Regions from separate parts of the Terrabacter sp. P2_E3 genome, predicted to be linked through region 3. Evidence: riboswitches for the same ligand, from Rfam matches in the RefSeq annotation. Region 3 holds a riboswitch; each other region holds the start of a gene.
What was found. A riboswitch is a leader RNA that binds a small molecule or an ion and turns the genes downstream of it on or off. The one in region 3 is predicted to bind cyclic di-AMP.
Positions count from the first base shown of each region.

Region 1: linked by a shared signal. The riboswitch ahead of AC1DW8_RS05415 (C40 family peptidase) and the one ahead of AC1DW8_RS08350 (CHAP domain-containing protein) in region 3 are both predicted to bind cyclic di-AMP.
Region 2: linked by a shared signal. The riboswitch ahead of AC1DW8_RS01865 (LysM peptidoglycan-binding domain-containing protein) and the one ahead of AC1DW8_RS08350 (CHAP domain-containing protein) in region 3 are both predicted to bind cyclic di-AMP.

Region 1 covers NZ_JBFUEN010000003.1:460,015-464,088, reverse strand. Annotated here, with positions in the region: gene AC1DW8_RS05420 (DUF6345 domain-containing protein) at 1-1,477, opposite strand, end outside; gene AC1DW8_RS05415 (C40 family peptidase) at 1,605-2,123, opposite strand; cyclic di-AMP (ydaO/yuaA leader) riboswitch at 2,158-2,300, opposite strand; gene AC1DW8_RS05410 (FBP domain-containing protein) at 2,722-3,216, shown strand; tRNA gene AC1DW8_RS05405 (tRNA-Gly) at 3,331-3,404, shown strand; gene AC1DW8_RS05400 (hypothetical protein) at 3,506-3,721, opposite strand; gene AC1DW8_RS05395 (acyl-CoA dehydrogenase) at 3,975-4,074, shown strand, end outside.
Region 2 covers NZ_JBFUEN010000002.1:21,991-26,064, reverse strand. Annotated here, with positions in the region: gene AC1DW8_RS01885 (arylsulfatase) at 1-392, shown strand, start outside; gene AC1DW8_RS01880 (hypothetical protein) at 465-1,172, shown strand; gene AC1DW8_RS01875 (DUF6325 family protein) at 1,360-1,806, opposite strand; tRNA gene AC1DW8_RS01870 (tRNA-Thr) at 1,968-2,043, opposite strand; gene AC1DW8_RS01865 (LysM peptidoglycan-binding domain-containing protein) at 2,205-2,855, opposite strand; cyclic di-AMP (ydaO/yuaA leader) riboswitch at 2,859-3,046, opposite strand; gene AC1DW8_RS01860 (serine/threonine-protein kinase) at 3,367-4,074, opposite strand, start outside.
Region 3 covers NZ_JBFUEN010000005.1:119,359-123,432, reverse strand. Annotated here, with positions in the region: gene AC1DW8_RS08360 (hypothetical protein) at 1-355, shown strand, start outside; gene AC1DW8_RS08355 (sortase domain-containing protein) at 467-1,258, shown strand; cyclic di-AMP (ydaO/yuaA leader) riboswitch at 1,598-1,785, shown strand; gene AC1DW8_RS08350 (CHAP domain-containing protein) at 1,790-2,677, shown strand; gene AC1DW8_RS08345 (alkene reductase) at 2,957-4,027, shown strand.

The sequences.
Region 1 (4,074 bases), on a different contig from region 3:
CTCCGTTCGTGGCTGGCTGGACCTCCTTGGCGGTCCGGAACCAGGCATCGATGACGCTCATTCCGTCGCGGGTGTAGCGGGCCAGCTTGCGTCCCTCATCGGTGTTGTCGAAGGTGATCGCGCCGTAGCCGAGCATCGTGTGCAGGCCGTCGAAGGCGCCGTCCCAGCGGCTCAGCACGTCGCCGCCACCGGCCGAGATGACGTCGTCCTGGAGCGGCCCGCAGGCGGCCACGGCGAACCACTCGAGGTCGTTCTGGCCGTAGAGGTCGCCGGGTGATGCCGGCGCCGCACCGACGGAGCTCGGGGTCAGGAGCACCGACTGCTTCTTGCCGGGCACGCACAGCACCCAGCCGTTCTGGTTGGCGTGGCCGGTGTAGAAGACGAAGTCGGCGGCGTCGACCCACGTGTCGTCGTCGGAGTGCCAGTCCGACTCCCAGGCGTTGAGGTCGCCCCAGTTGAAGTTCGTCTGCCACCCGTCGGCCGACAGGCCGTCGACGAAGCCCTGGGCGTTGGCAGGGCTGCCACCCAGGGGCGTGCTCTGGTCGATCTGCCTGACCCAGCTGGTGCCCGCCTCGCTCGGGTTGACTGCACGGTCGGCTCGGGCCCCGTTGCGGTCGAAGGGTCTCCGGGCTGCCGGGGGCCTGTCCCCCCGCTCCGACTGCTCCTCCACCTGCGCAAAGACGGGTCCGCGGTCGGTGGCCGCCACGAAGGTGTGGCGGCCGTGCACGGTCGATCGGCCCCTGCCACCGGCGTGGTCGACGTCGAACGCGCTCGTGAAGACCCACACCGGCGTGAGCACCGCCTGACCGACGTCACCCGGCGCGAGGTAGTACGCGAGGTAGGCGCCCTCGCGGTCGAGCGTGTCGCCCGAGCCGAGCCTCTCGAACGCCTCGTCGACGTCGAGCGCGTCGACGAACGTCGGATCGCCGACCGGGCGGAAGCCGCCGTTGGCGCCGATGAGCCGCCCCCCGTCACCGAAGGTGAAGGAGAGCTTCCCGCCACCGCCGATGACCGGGAGGACCTTCGGCTCCGAGTCCACCCCGGGGTTGCGGATGCCGAGGGTGAAGCGTGCCTGCACGTCCAGCTGCCGGGTGCGCCGGTCCGCACGTGCGCGGCGACGTGCCCGTGCCGCGACGTGGGTACCGCCGGGGCCTAGCTCGACGAGCTCGACGAGGTCACCGGTCCGAGGGGCGAGGTCGTGGCGCTCCATGAGACCCCTCGCCAGCGCGTAGGCCTCGTCAGGCGTGGGCAGCACGGGTCGCAGGGATGGGTTGTGCAGCTGCGACCGGTCCGCCGCGAAGAGCTCGCCGGAGGCGGTGAAGACCTCGAGCACGAGGTTCTCGTCGGAGACGGAGAGACGGTCCCCGTCCTCGGTCACCTCTCCCCGCAGCTCCAGCAGGTCGGCGGCGAGGGCGGCGACGCGTTCGAGGTCGAGCCGCGGTCGGCCCAGCTCGAAGACGGGCAGTGACGTGGTCATGGAGATCTCCCTGGTCCGGGCGTCGGACGACGCAGGGGACAGAGGCCCACCGGACAGTCACTGATACGCCGTCCCGTGGCCGGTGGCGGACGCGCCCGACACCGGTCACGGGACGGTGTGACGGGCGTCAGGGCATGCGGCCTGCGACCCAGCTCGTCGTCCAGATCCTCGAGAGTTGGACGCGCTGGCCGGGTCTGGGTGCGTGCCAGACCTTGCCGTAGCCGGCGTAGATGCCGACGTGGTAGGCGCGGCCCCCGGACATGAAGAAGATGAGGTCGCCCTGCTGGACGTTCGCCTTGCTGATGCGGACGCTGGCGAGTCTCTGTGCGTTGGCGGTGCGCGGGACGCCGACGCCGAGACGGGTGCGGTAGGTGTAGTAGACAAGGCCGGAGCAGTCGAACGCCGACGGGCCCGCGGCCCCGTAGCGGTAGGGATCGCCCTGCTGTGCGGCGGCGATCCTGACGGCGGTCCTGCCGCGCGCAGCACGCGTGGCGGCCGAGACGTAGGCGACCGGTTTGGCCTTGATGGTGACCGGAGCGGTTCCCGCTCGAGAGGCCGCCTGGGGCGTCACCGACGATGTCGGCGCGCTACCCGTCCCGACGAGGAGGGCGGCTGCGAGAAGTGGCGTGATAGCCAGGGACTGCAAGGGAATTCGGCGTGCAAGGGTAGAAGCGGGCATGGTGGATTCCTTCCCACGCCTGTGAGGTGAGCTGTCGGGTTCGGGCGGAAGATGCCCGGCCGCAGATGCGGCTTCACCCCAAGGACCGGCTGGCCGGCCCGAAAGTGGGTCCCCCACTCCTGTCCGTTATTGCGTTGCTGCCCCACCGGTGGACAGGACTCGGCGTGCGGTGGGCCGCTCGGGGGAGACCCCGGGCGATGAGCATCCATCGACGGTGACAGACAGGTCACGAAAAGGGTCCTACACGAACAGATTGTGGCAATAGTTGACAAGTCAAATGCGGTGGGAGCGGACATTCCGTCGGCCGCCGCGGCGTGATGGACGTCCTCGGTAGCCCACGGCATACGCAGTCCGGCGCTGCTGCGCTCCGGTAAACCGGTGGACCACCGCGGACGTCGTGACACACCATGGACGCTGCTCCGTCGGGGCACGTCAGTCGTCAGCGGGGAGGCCCGCGGAGAGGTGGGTGGCCGTCATGGCCTGCTCAGCGGTCAGGGTCCCGCCCCACCTCCCCCACCCCGGCTGACCGGGTCACCCGGTCCTGCCCGACTGACAGGAACAGACCGTGAAACCATTGACGGACAACGAGATTCGCGCCTCCTTCGTCAACGCCTCCCGGCGTGAGGCCAAGCAGGCCACCCTTCCCGCCGACCTCGACCTCGGACGGCGCTGGGAGACGCTCGACTACCTCGGCTGGGTCGACCGCAGCAACCCGCAACGGGCCTACGCCGTCGTCCCGGTCGACGACGAACCCGTCGGCTTCCTCCTCCGGACCGCAGAGCGCACGCGCAAGGCGAGCGCGATGTGCGCCTGGTGCGAGGACGCCTTTGCGACGAGCGAGGTGGGCCTCTTCGTGGCCCGGCGGGCCGGGGCATCCGGCCGCGAGGGCAACAGCCTCGGCACCCTCGTGCACGCCGACTTCAGCTGCTCGACGCACGTCCGGCGGCCGCCGAACGGCATGGAGGGCGGCCTGGACCCGCTCGCCCTCGTCGAGCGACGTGTCGAGGAGCTGCGGGCGCGGTCGTCGGCCTTCGCCCGCCGCCTGCGCGACGGCTCGTGACCGTCGGCTGACCTCCAGCGCGTCGGCCCGGACCCGAGCGGGCGGTCCGGCGGCGCGCCCGAGCGCGCCGTTTGGACGTCGCGGCCCGACTGTTGCTACGGTTGGCGACGCCTCGCAGGCGTAGTTCAGTAGCAGAACAGCCTTCTTCCAGAAGGAAGACGTACGTGCAATTCGTGCCGCCTGCTCCAGATGGGAAGGGCCCGGTCTCCGTGACCGGGCCCTTCTGCCGTCCGAGCACGTATGCCGTCCGGTCGGGGCTCGCGGGCCGGGTGGCCGGCGCTCCCCACCGTCAGCGCTCGTTGCCGCGCCGGTAGTTGCCGGTCGCCCGGGCCAGAGCGTGCTGGACCGCGTCCTCGTCGTCGCCGTCGAGCACCCGGTCGAGCCGGCGTGCGGCTGCGCCGGCGACGACGGCGACGAGCCGGCCACCACGGCTCACGCGGATCTGGCCCGAGGCGGTGCGCTGCCAGTCGAAGGGGTCCAGGGCGAGGCGGTGGCGGGCGTCCATGTCCCCATCCCAGCGGCTCCCGACGCGTGACGCACCCCGTTTGCGACCGGGCCGTCCCGGCTACGGGTGCGTGGCGCACAGCCCGGCCGGGCGGCATACGCCCTCGGAGGCCGCTCGTGGCGCAACCGTGACCTCTCCCCCTTGCGATCGTTACCGGTCAGTAGCATCATGGAAGTGACCGGCCAGTAACTTGGCGCGCCCGCCGACGACAGCGCGGACGCACGACGAGCGACAGAACGTGGAGGGTCCCCGGATGGGCCACTACAAGAGCAATGTGCGTGACCTCGAGTTCAACCTCTTCGAGGTCTTCAACCGTCAGGACGTCCTCGGCACCGGCATCTACGCCGACGTCG
Region 2 (4,074 bases), on a different contig from region 3:
GGCTGCACTACGTCAACAGCTTCGTGGGCCTGTTCGAGCAGAGGGTCGTCGCGACCGAGGACCTGCCCACCGGCGAGAACCTCATCCTGTCGGCGTCGTTCGTCAAGGACGGCACGGAGCAGACCCCCGTCGCCACCGGCACCCTGTCGCTCTACCACGGCGACACCCTGGTCGGAGAAGGCCAGATCAAGCTCCAGCCCGGCAGCTACATGATCGCCGGGGAGGGACTGGCGGTGGGCCGCGACATGGGCGACCCGGTCACGCAGGACTACCCCGGCGAGCGCCCGTACCGGTTCACGGGAGGCACCATCAGGCGCGTCGCCGTCGACGTGAGCGGCGAGCCCTACGTCGACCTGGAACGTGAAGCGCAGGGCATGTTGATGCGTGAGTGAACCGCCACCGACCCCCGCAGGGTCGTCACACGATCGGTCCCCACGAAGGCCGCACGGGCCCACGGCTGGAGCATGAGCATGCATGAGGACGAGCGTGGTCGGGCCGAGTCACCGGCCGACCTCGCACCACGGGGGCGGGTGCTCGACGAGATCCGCACACCGCGGGCGGCGGCCATCGCCGGGATCGCCTTCGCCGTGCTCCTGGGGGCGGTCGTCATCCTCATGTACCTGGCGCTCCCGGGCACCGGCGGCCGCTCGACGTGGATCACCGATGCGGAGCGCCGCGGCAGGGTCACGCTGGCGACGCAGCTCACCCCGTACGCGGGCATCGCCTTCCTGTGGTTCATCGGGGTGATCCGTTCCCGTCTCGGGCACCGCGAGGACAAGCTCTTCGCGACAGCCTTCCTCGGGTCGGGCCTGCTCTTCGTCGCCATGCTCTTCGCCGCATCTGCAGACGTCGGAGCGCTGCTCGCCCTCTACGACGGGCCCGACAGCGTCTCGCCGGAGTACGTCCGGCAGGTGGGGGCGGTCAGCACGGCCCTCCTGACGACGTTCGGCATCCGCATGGCAGCGGTCTTCACGATGGTCGTCACGAACCTCGGCCGTCGCACCGGGATCGTGCCACGCTGGCTCGTCGCCGTGGGGTTCGTCGTCGCGCTGGTCCTGCTCCTCGCACCACCGCGGACGGTCTGGGCCGTCCTGCTCTTCCCGTTGTGGGTCTTGCTCCTCAGCCTGCACCTGCTGGTCACGTCGTTCCGACCGGAGCCGGCGACGGCGTAGGGCAGCGCAAGGAGCCGTGGAGCCCTGAGCGGGCCCCACGGCCCGAGTCACGCGTCAGCGGCGATCGCGGCGATCGTCGCGCCGGTCCTCACGGCGTTCACCGCGCCGGTGAATCCCGTGCGCGACGACGACGGCGCCGCCGACGGCGGCCACTGTCCTTCTCCTGCGCCTGGCTGCGAGTGGCATGTCAGGCTCCTTCCTCTTCGTCGGACTCGATGGCGGCGATGACGGCCTGGATCGGGATGCGCCCGCTGGCCACGAGCTGGCCGCCGGCGTGACGCACCGCCGCGCCGAAGGGAGCCGCCCACAGGTTCTCCCAGACCAGGACGGCCGCCGAGCTGCCGGGCTCGATGGTGTCGGCCAGGTCGGCGACGTCCTGCTCGCTGAGCAGCATGGCCAGCTCGGTCTCGTACGCACGGAGCTCGCCGATCTCCGAGTCCTCCAGGTCGGTCGCCTCGAAGGCCTCGAAGCTGCCGTCCTCCGCCTTCTTGAAGAACAGCAGGTCCAGGACCCGGATGAGCTCGCGATCCACGTAGTCCTTGAGGATCGGGGCGATCTTGCCGTTGAGGGTGCTGCCCTCGAACTCCACGACGATCCAGTCCACCGGACCGAGCTCGTCGACGTTGAGAGTCATGTCATCTTCTCCTTGAGGTGCGTCCGATGGATCGGTGCGTCCGATGGGGGACCGATCCCAACGCTAGGAGCCGCTCGTCCGTCCCGCGTCATCCGCCGGGGATGAGCCTCTCGCCGTGGGCACGCAGATGCGGGCCCGTCAGCCGGACTCGCACGTCACGGTGGAGCTGGCGAGGGGACTCGAACCCCTAACCGCCTGTTTACAAGACAGGTGCGCTACCAATTGCGCCACGCCAGCACGTCTCGGCGCGAGCGCCGCGGACGGGCGAAAGCGTAACCGAGCGGGACGGCATACGCCCAAACACCGGGCGCGAGCCGACGCCGGACATGAGAAGGACGGCCCCGCGCAAACCCAGGGGTTGGTCGCGCGAGGCCGTCCGGCTCAGTTGTATCAGGAACTCACGGGAGTCGCAGAGTCTGACCCACGAAGATGAGGTTCGGGTTGGTGACCCGGGCGCCGTTGGCCTTCCAGAGGGCCTTCCAGCCGCCGGCCACGTGGTAGCGCGCGGCGATCTTGCCGAGGGTGTCGCCGCTGTGCACGGTGACCTTGGCGCCCTTGGCGGTGTTCTTGACCGTGGGCTTCGTCGCGTACGTCTTCTTCTTGACGACCTTCTTCGTCGTCACGGGCTTCCGGACGGTCGACCGCGAGACCGGGGTCGTCGTTGCGCCACCGTTGGCCCGCGTCAGGCCGGCCCGCTGCGAGCACACCGGCCAGGCGCCGGGGCCCTGGGAGGCGAGCACGCGCTGCGCGATGGCGATCTGCTCGGCCCGCGTGGCGAGGTCGGCGCGCGACGCGAAGGCCGTGCCGCCGTAGCCGCGCCACGTGCTCTGCACGAACTGGAGGCCGCCGTAGTAGCCGTTGCCGGTGTTGATGTGCCAGTTGCCGCTCGACTCGCACTGGGCGACGCGATCCCAGACCGAGGCGGCCTTGGCCGACCCGCCCGTGGCGATGCCACCGACGATGGTGGCGGCTCCAGCGATTCCGACTCCCGCGATGCGCTGCTTGGCCGAGATCTTCTTGGCCGCAGCATGCTTGGACATGTACTGCATGGGTGATCCTTCCTGACGCGCGCCTGCGGGGTTAGCTGTCGGGTTGGGGCGTCAGGTGCCCCGTCGCGGATGCGACTTCACCCCGAGACCAGATCTCGTCCTCTTGACATGCGCTTCGACACACATGCACTCACTGGCCACACTGGGTCCCCCGTCCTCGCCCGGCCCACGGGTGTGGGCTACATCCCTGGCTGGCGAGGCTCGGCGCGCTCAGGGAACGGATAAATGGGTGTCCATGTGAAGTTGTGGGAGCGTTCGTGTGGAGCCGGACGCGACGAAGCGACCCGGGAGCCGAGTGGTGCTGCTCCCGTTCGACCCGAAAGTCGAGGCCGCCGAGCACTGACGGTACGGGAGGTTTCCGCAGCGCACAAGGCACGTCGAGACACTTCCGTGATCTTTTTTTCAGCCCCAGATGCAGGTCGATGCGCTATGCACACAGGCCCCGCACAGAGGCCGCCCGGACGCCCCACAGGCCCCGCCCCGCACGCTCACCGTCTCGTGCGCCGAGCCGTCACTTCCCGAAAGGGTTCGTCGTGAACGGGTCCCACGTGAGGCTCGACCCGTGCTGCAGGGCCACGAGCGCAGCCGCGACGCCGAAGACGGCGAGCAGCCCGGACACGATCTGCGCGGCCAGGCCGGCCGGCACGAGGCGCCGCGCCATCGAGCGCGAACCGCGTCGCAGTGAGGCGCCGCCGGGGCCCCACCACAGCATGAGCAGGCCGAGGACACCGCCGATCGCGAGCGTGATCGGTGTGCCCGGGCCGAGGTCGGTCCCCTGCGTGCCGGCGAGGAGCAGGGCGGCCGCGAAGACGCCGGCGAGCGCCACCGCCACGGGCAGGAGCAGCCCGACCCCGGTTGCGATGATGCCGACGACGAGGTGCCACGGGCTCGACACGACGGCGAAGGGCACGTCGCTGCGCCGGCGGCCGAAGTCGTAGCGGCGCAGCACGAGCGCCGTCACCGAGCGATCGGTGGCCCGGGCGAGCGCCGACAGGACGACGAGCACGACGAGGGCGATGCCCGGCCACGCCATGAGGGCACCGACCCAGGCGATCGCGACGGCGGCGAGCAGGCCGGTGCGCATCGGCAGTCCGATGCGCGGGTCGCCCTCGCGCTGGGCGGGCTCGTCGTCCTCGTCCCACTCGTCGTCGGGCCAGTAGCCGTCCTGCGGAGCCGGTTCGACGTCCTGGCCGCCGCGCCCGTGTCGGGCATCGTAGGC
Region 3 (4,074 bases):
GATCGCCTACCAGCGCGGCAGCATCAAGGTCTCGAGCGGCGTCGCGAAGGTGATCTCGGCCGGCCAGTCCGTCGTCGTCATCCACGGTGTCGACTACAACAAGGATGGCAAGTACTCCGGTGCCACGAAGAGCGACCTCATGCCGTCGCTCCCGACCGAGGCCACCGACCCGGCCCTGTGTGGCGCGCTGCGCGTCGCCCCGGCCGGCGGCATGCACACCGGCGGCGGCCAGGCCGCTGACGGCCTCAAGAGCGGTGGCCAGAACGAGGCCCTCATGCTCGTCGGTGCTGGCTCCCTGCTCGCCGCGGCCGGGACCGGCGCCTTCGCCGCCCGTCGCGCTCGGTCGCGCGCCTGAGCGACCGACACCGAGCGGCCGACACCGAGCGGCCGACACTGAGCGGCCGAGTTCGAGCGGCCGACACCGACACGACCGACACCGACACGACCGACCGGGAGTGACCCGACCATGAGCGCACCGACCGGCTCCACGCCCGAGCCGACGTCGCCCACCTGCGACCGCAGCACCCGCCGCATCAGCGCGGGCGTGACGGCGGCGCTGGCGGTCATGGCCGTGCTCGTCGTCATCGGGATCGTCGCGCTCGTGGTCGGCCTCAGAGGGAGCCCGGGGACCCCCGGCCCGCCGCAGCCCGCGGCGGGCGGGGTCGCCACGGCCAGCGCCCCCGCGACGCCCGGCCCGTCCTCGTCCAGCCCGTCGGCGTCCCCCGGTCAGGGTGGGACACCGGCGGCGGGCAGGACGGCCGGCGCCGCGCCGGGCACCGTCGGCATTGGTGACTTCCTCGAGGCGTCCGAGCCGACGTCGATCGAGATCCCGTCGATCGGGGTGCGCTCCTCGCACTTCGTCCGGCTCGGCATCCAGGCCGATGGCACGATCTCCGTGCCGGGCACGGCCCAAGAGGTCGGGATCTACGACGCCGGCCCCACGCCCGGCCAGCTCGGCCCGTCGGTCCTCGCCGCACACGTCGACACCCCCTCGGGCGTCCCGGGCATCTTCTACGAGCTGGGCAAGGTCAGGGCCGGGGACGTCGTCAAGGTGTCGCGCCGGGACGGGTCGCACCTGACCTTCACCGTCGACAAGGTCGCGGCCTACAAGAAGTCCCAGTTCCCGACCGAGCTCGTCTACAAGGGCGACTTCACCCAGGCCGAGATCCGCCTCGTGACGTGTGGCGGGCCGACCGACAGCCGCAACGAGTACCGCGACAACGTCGTGGTTTTCGGTCACCTCTCGCGCGCCGCCTGACGACCGCTCCGGGACCGCGCCCGGCCCGACCCGCACTCGAGCCTCGCTCGAGGCACACTCGAGTCACACCAGCCCGGCGTATGCCGCGGGGTCCCCACCGAGGGACCCCGCGGCATACCCGTGGGGGGCTTGTCGAGGACCCCCTCCGGATGTGATCCACGTCTCACCCAGCTGAAGGTAAAGCGTTGGTATAGACGGGCACTTCGGACATTCAGGGGCGATCGGCGCGCGTCGTCGTTACCGTGGCGTGACATTTGCCAGTCGCCTCGTCTAGTCTTCCGGGAGTTCGGCCACCTGGCCGGGCTCTCGTGAGGTGGACCGCCTAGTCCTGTCACCGCCTGACGAGAGAGATCGAACCTTGTGACAGGAGCGGAGGAACCACACGTTTCTCCGGACGTCCTACGCAACGACTTCGGACGTCCTTGGGGTGAAGACCCACCCGCCACGCGAGCTTCGCGGGGCGGGGGTGGCCCGGGCACCTTTCCGCCCGAACCCGACAGCTAACTTCGTAGGCGCGGAGAGGTAACACGCGTGAACACTGAGAACATCCGCGGTCGCCATCGTGCGCCAGGCCGCCACAACCCCCTCAACGAACTCAAGCTCCTCGCCCGTGAGTCGGCTCAGCCGGCCATGAAGGCGGGCGCCGTCGTCGCCGCCACCGGTGGCCTGGTCGCCACCTTCGCCAACCCGGCGAGCGCCGACACCCTGTCGCCCAACTCGGGCGACGTCGCGGCTGCTGCCGGTGTCGACGCCGCGGCTCCCGCCGCTGTCGGTCCGGCCACGGCTGCCACCCCGGCCGCGTCGACCGCGCTGTCGAAGATCGGCTTCGCCCCGGCCGCGCAGAAGGCCGTCGCCCACCGCGTCGCGCCGGCCAAGCCGCAGGTCATCGAGGACGTCCAGGTCAAGTCCGAGCGCGCTGCCGCCAAGGCCGCAGCCCAGGCCGCCGCCCAGCGCAAGACCGCCTCCCAGCGCGCCTCCCGCGACCTGACCCGCGCCACGCTGACGACGAGCACGTCGTCGGCGAAGGCGAGCGTCAACTCCACGACACCGAGCGCCTCGTCCGGCGTGCGCGCCTCCTCCAACTGGGCCACCGCGGGCCAGTGCACCTGGGGCGCCCTCAACAAGTGGTACCAGTCCGAGGGCTACTACCCCGGCGGCTGGACCGGCAACGCCATGGCGTGGGCCTCGGGCGCAGCATCCGCGGGCTACACCGTGACGGGCACGCCGCGCACGCGGTCGATCCTCGTCATGCAGCCCGGCGTCCACGGCTCCTCGAGCGTCGGCCACGTCGCCTGGGTGACCGCGGTCAACGGCAACGAGGTGACGATCATCGAGATGAACGCCCTCGCCGGTGCGTACAACTACAACACGCGCACGCTGACCGACGGTCCCGGCATGAAGTACATCTACGCGCCGTGACCCACCGGGTCGTCATCTCGACGACCTCCGCGACGACCACCGCGGAGTTCTCCACGAGCTGAGCGCGTACGAAGGGGAGGATGCCTGCGCATCCTCCCCTTCGGCATACCCACCCGAACCCTCCGGCCCGCGTGGGATCCCCCACACGCGCAACCCTGGACACACGGGAATGATCGACCGCCTGCCCTCCTTGTCGCCTAGGTAGTTGAAGGCTCCACCGATAGACGGTGGGGGCCGCCAACCACCACCGACAGTCCCCTAGACGTGAGGAGCAGGCCTGTGTCCACGGCCTTCGAGAGCATCCGCATCGGCCGCTGGGACCTTCCCCAGCGCTTCGTCATGGCCCCGCTGACCCGCAACCGCGCGGGCGAGGGCCAGGCACCGACCGAGCTCAACGCCGAGTACTACGGCCAGCGCGCGAGCGCCGGCCTCATCATCACCGAGGGCACCCAGCCGAGCGCCGTCGGGCAGGGCTACCTCGACACCCCCGGCATGCACTCCGACGAGCAGGTCGCCGGCTGGCGCCTCGTCGCCGATGCCGTGCACGAGGGCGACGGCCGCGTGGTCGTCCAGCTCATGCACGCCGGCCGCATCGCCCACCCCGACAACAAGGGCGGCCTCGAGAGCGTGGCGCCGAGCGCCATCGCCGCGCCCGGCGAGATCGTGACCCCGAAGGGCCAGCAGGCGTATGCCGTCCCGCGGGCCCTGGAGACCGACGAGATCCCCGCGCTCGTGGCGGAGTTCGTCCACGCAGCGCGTCAGGCCGTCGCGGCCGGGCTCGACGGCGTCGAGGTGCACGCCGCGAACGGCTACCTGCCGCACCAGTTCCTCGCGCCGTCGAGCAACGAGCGCACCGACTCCTACGGCGGGTCGCCCGAGAACCGCGCCCGCCTGACCGTCGAGATCACGAAGGCCGTGGCCGAGGCGATCGGCGCCGACCGCGTCGGCATCCGCATCTCGCCCGCGCACAACATCCAGGGCGTCCTCGAGGAGGACGAGGCCGAGACGGCCGCGACCTACGAGTCGCTCGTGGAGGGCATCGCCCCGCTCGGGCTCGCCTACCTCAGCATCCTCGGCGACCCGGAGTCCGACCTCGTCCGCGATCTGCGCAAGCGTTTCGACGGCCCGGTCATCCTCAACACCGGCTTCGGCAAGGTCACCGAGCTGGCCGACGTCGAGGACATCCTCGAGCGCGACCTCGGTGACCTCGTCGCCGTGGGGCGCGAGTTCCTCGCCAACCCGGACCTCGTCCGTCGCTGGCGCGAGGGCGCCCCGCTCAACGAGCCGAACTCCGCCACCTTCTACGGCGGCGGCGCCGAGGGCTACACGGACTACCCCGCCCTCCCCTGACACCCCACCGTCGAGTGAGCGCCCGGTAACAGTCGAGTGAGCGCCCC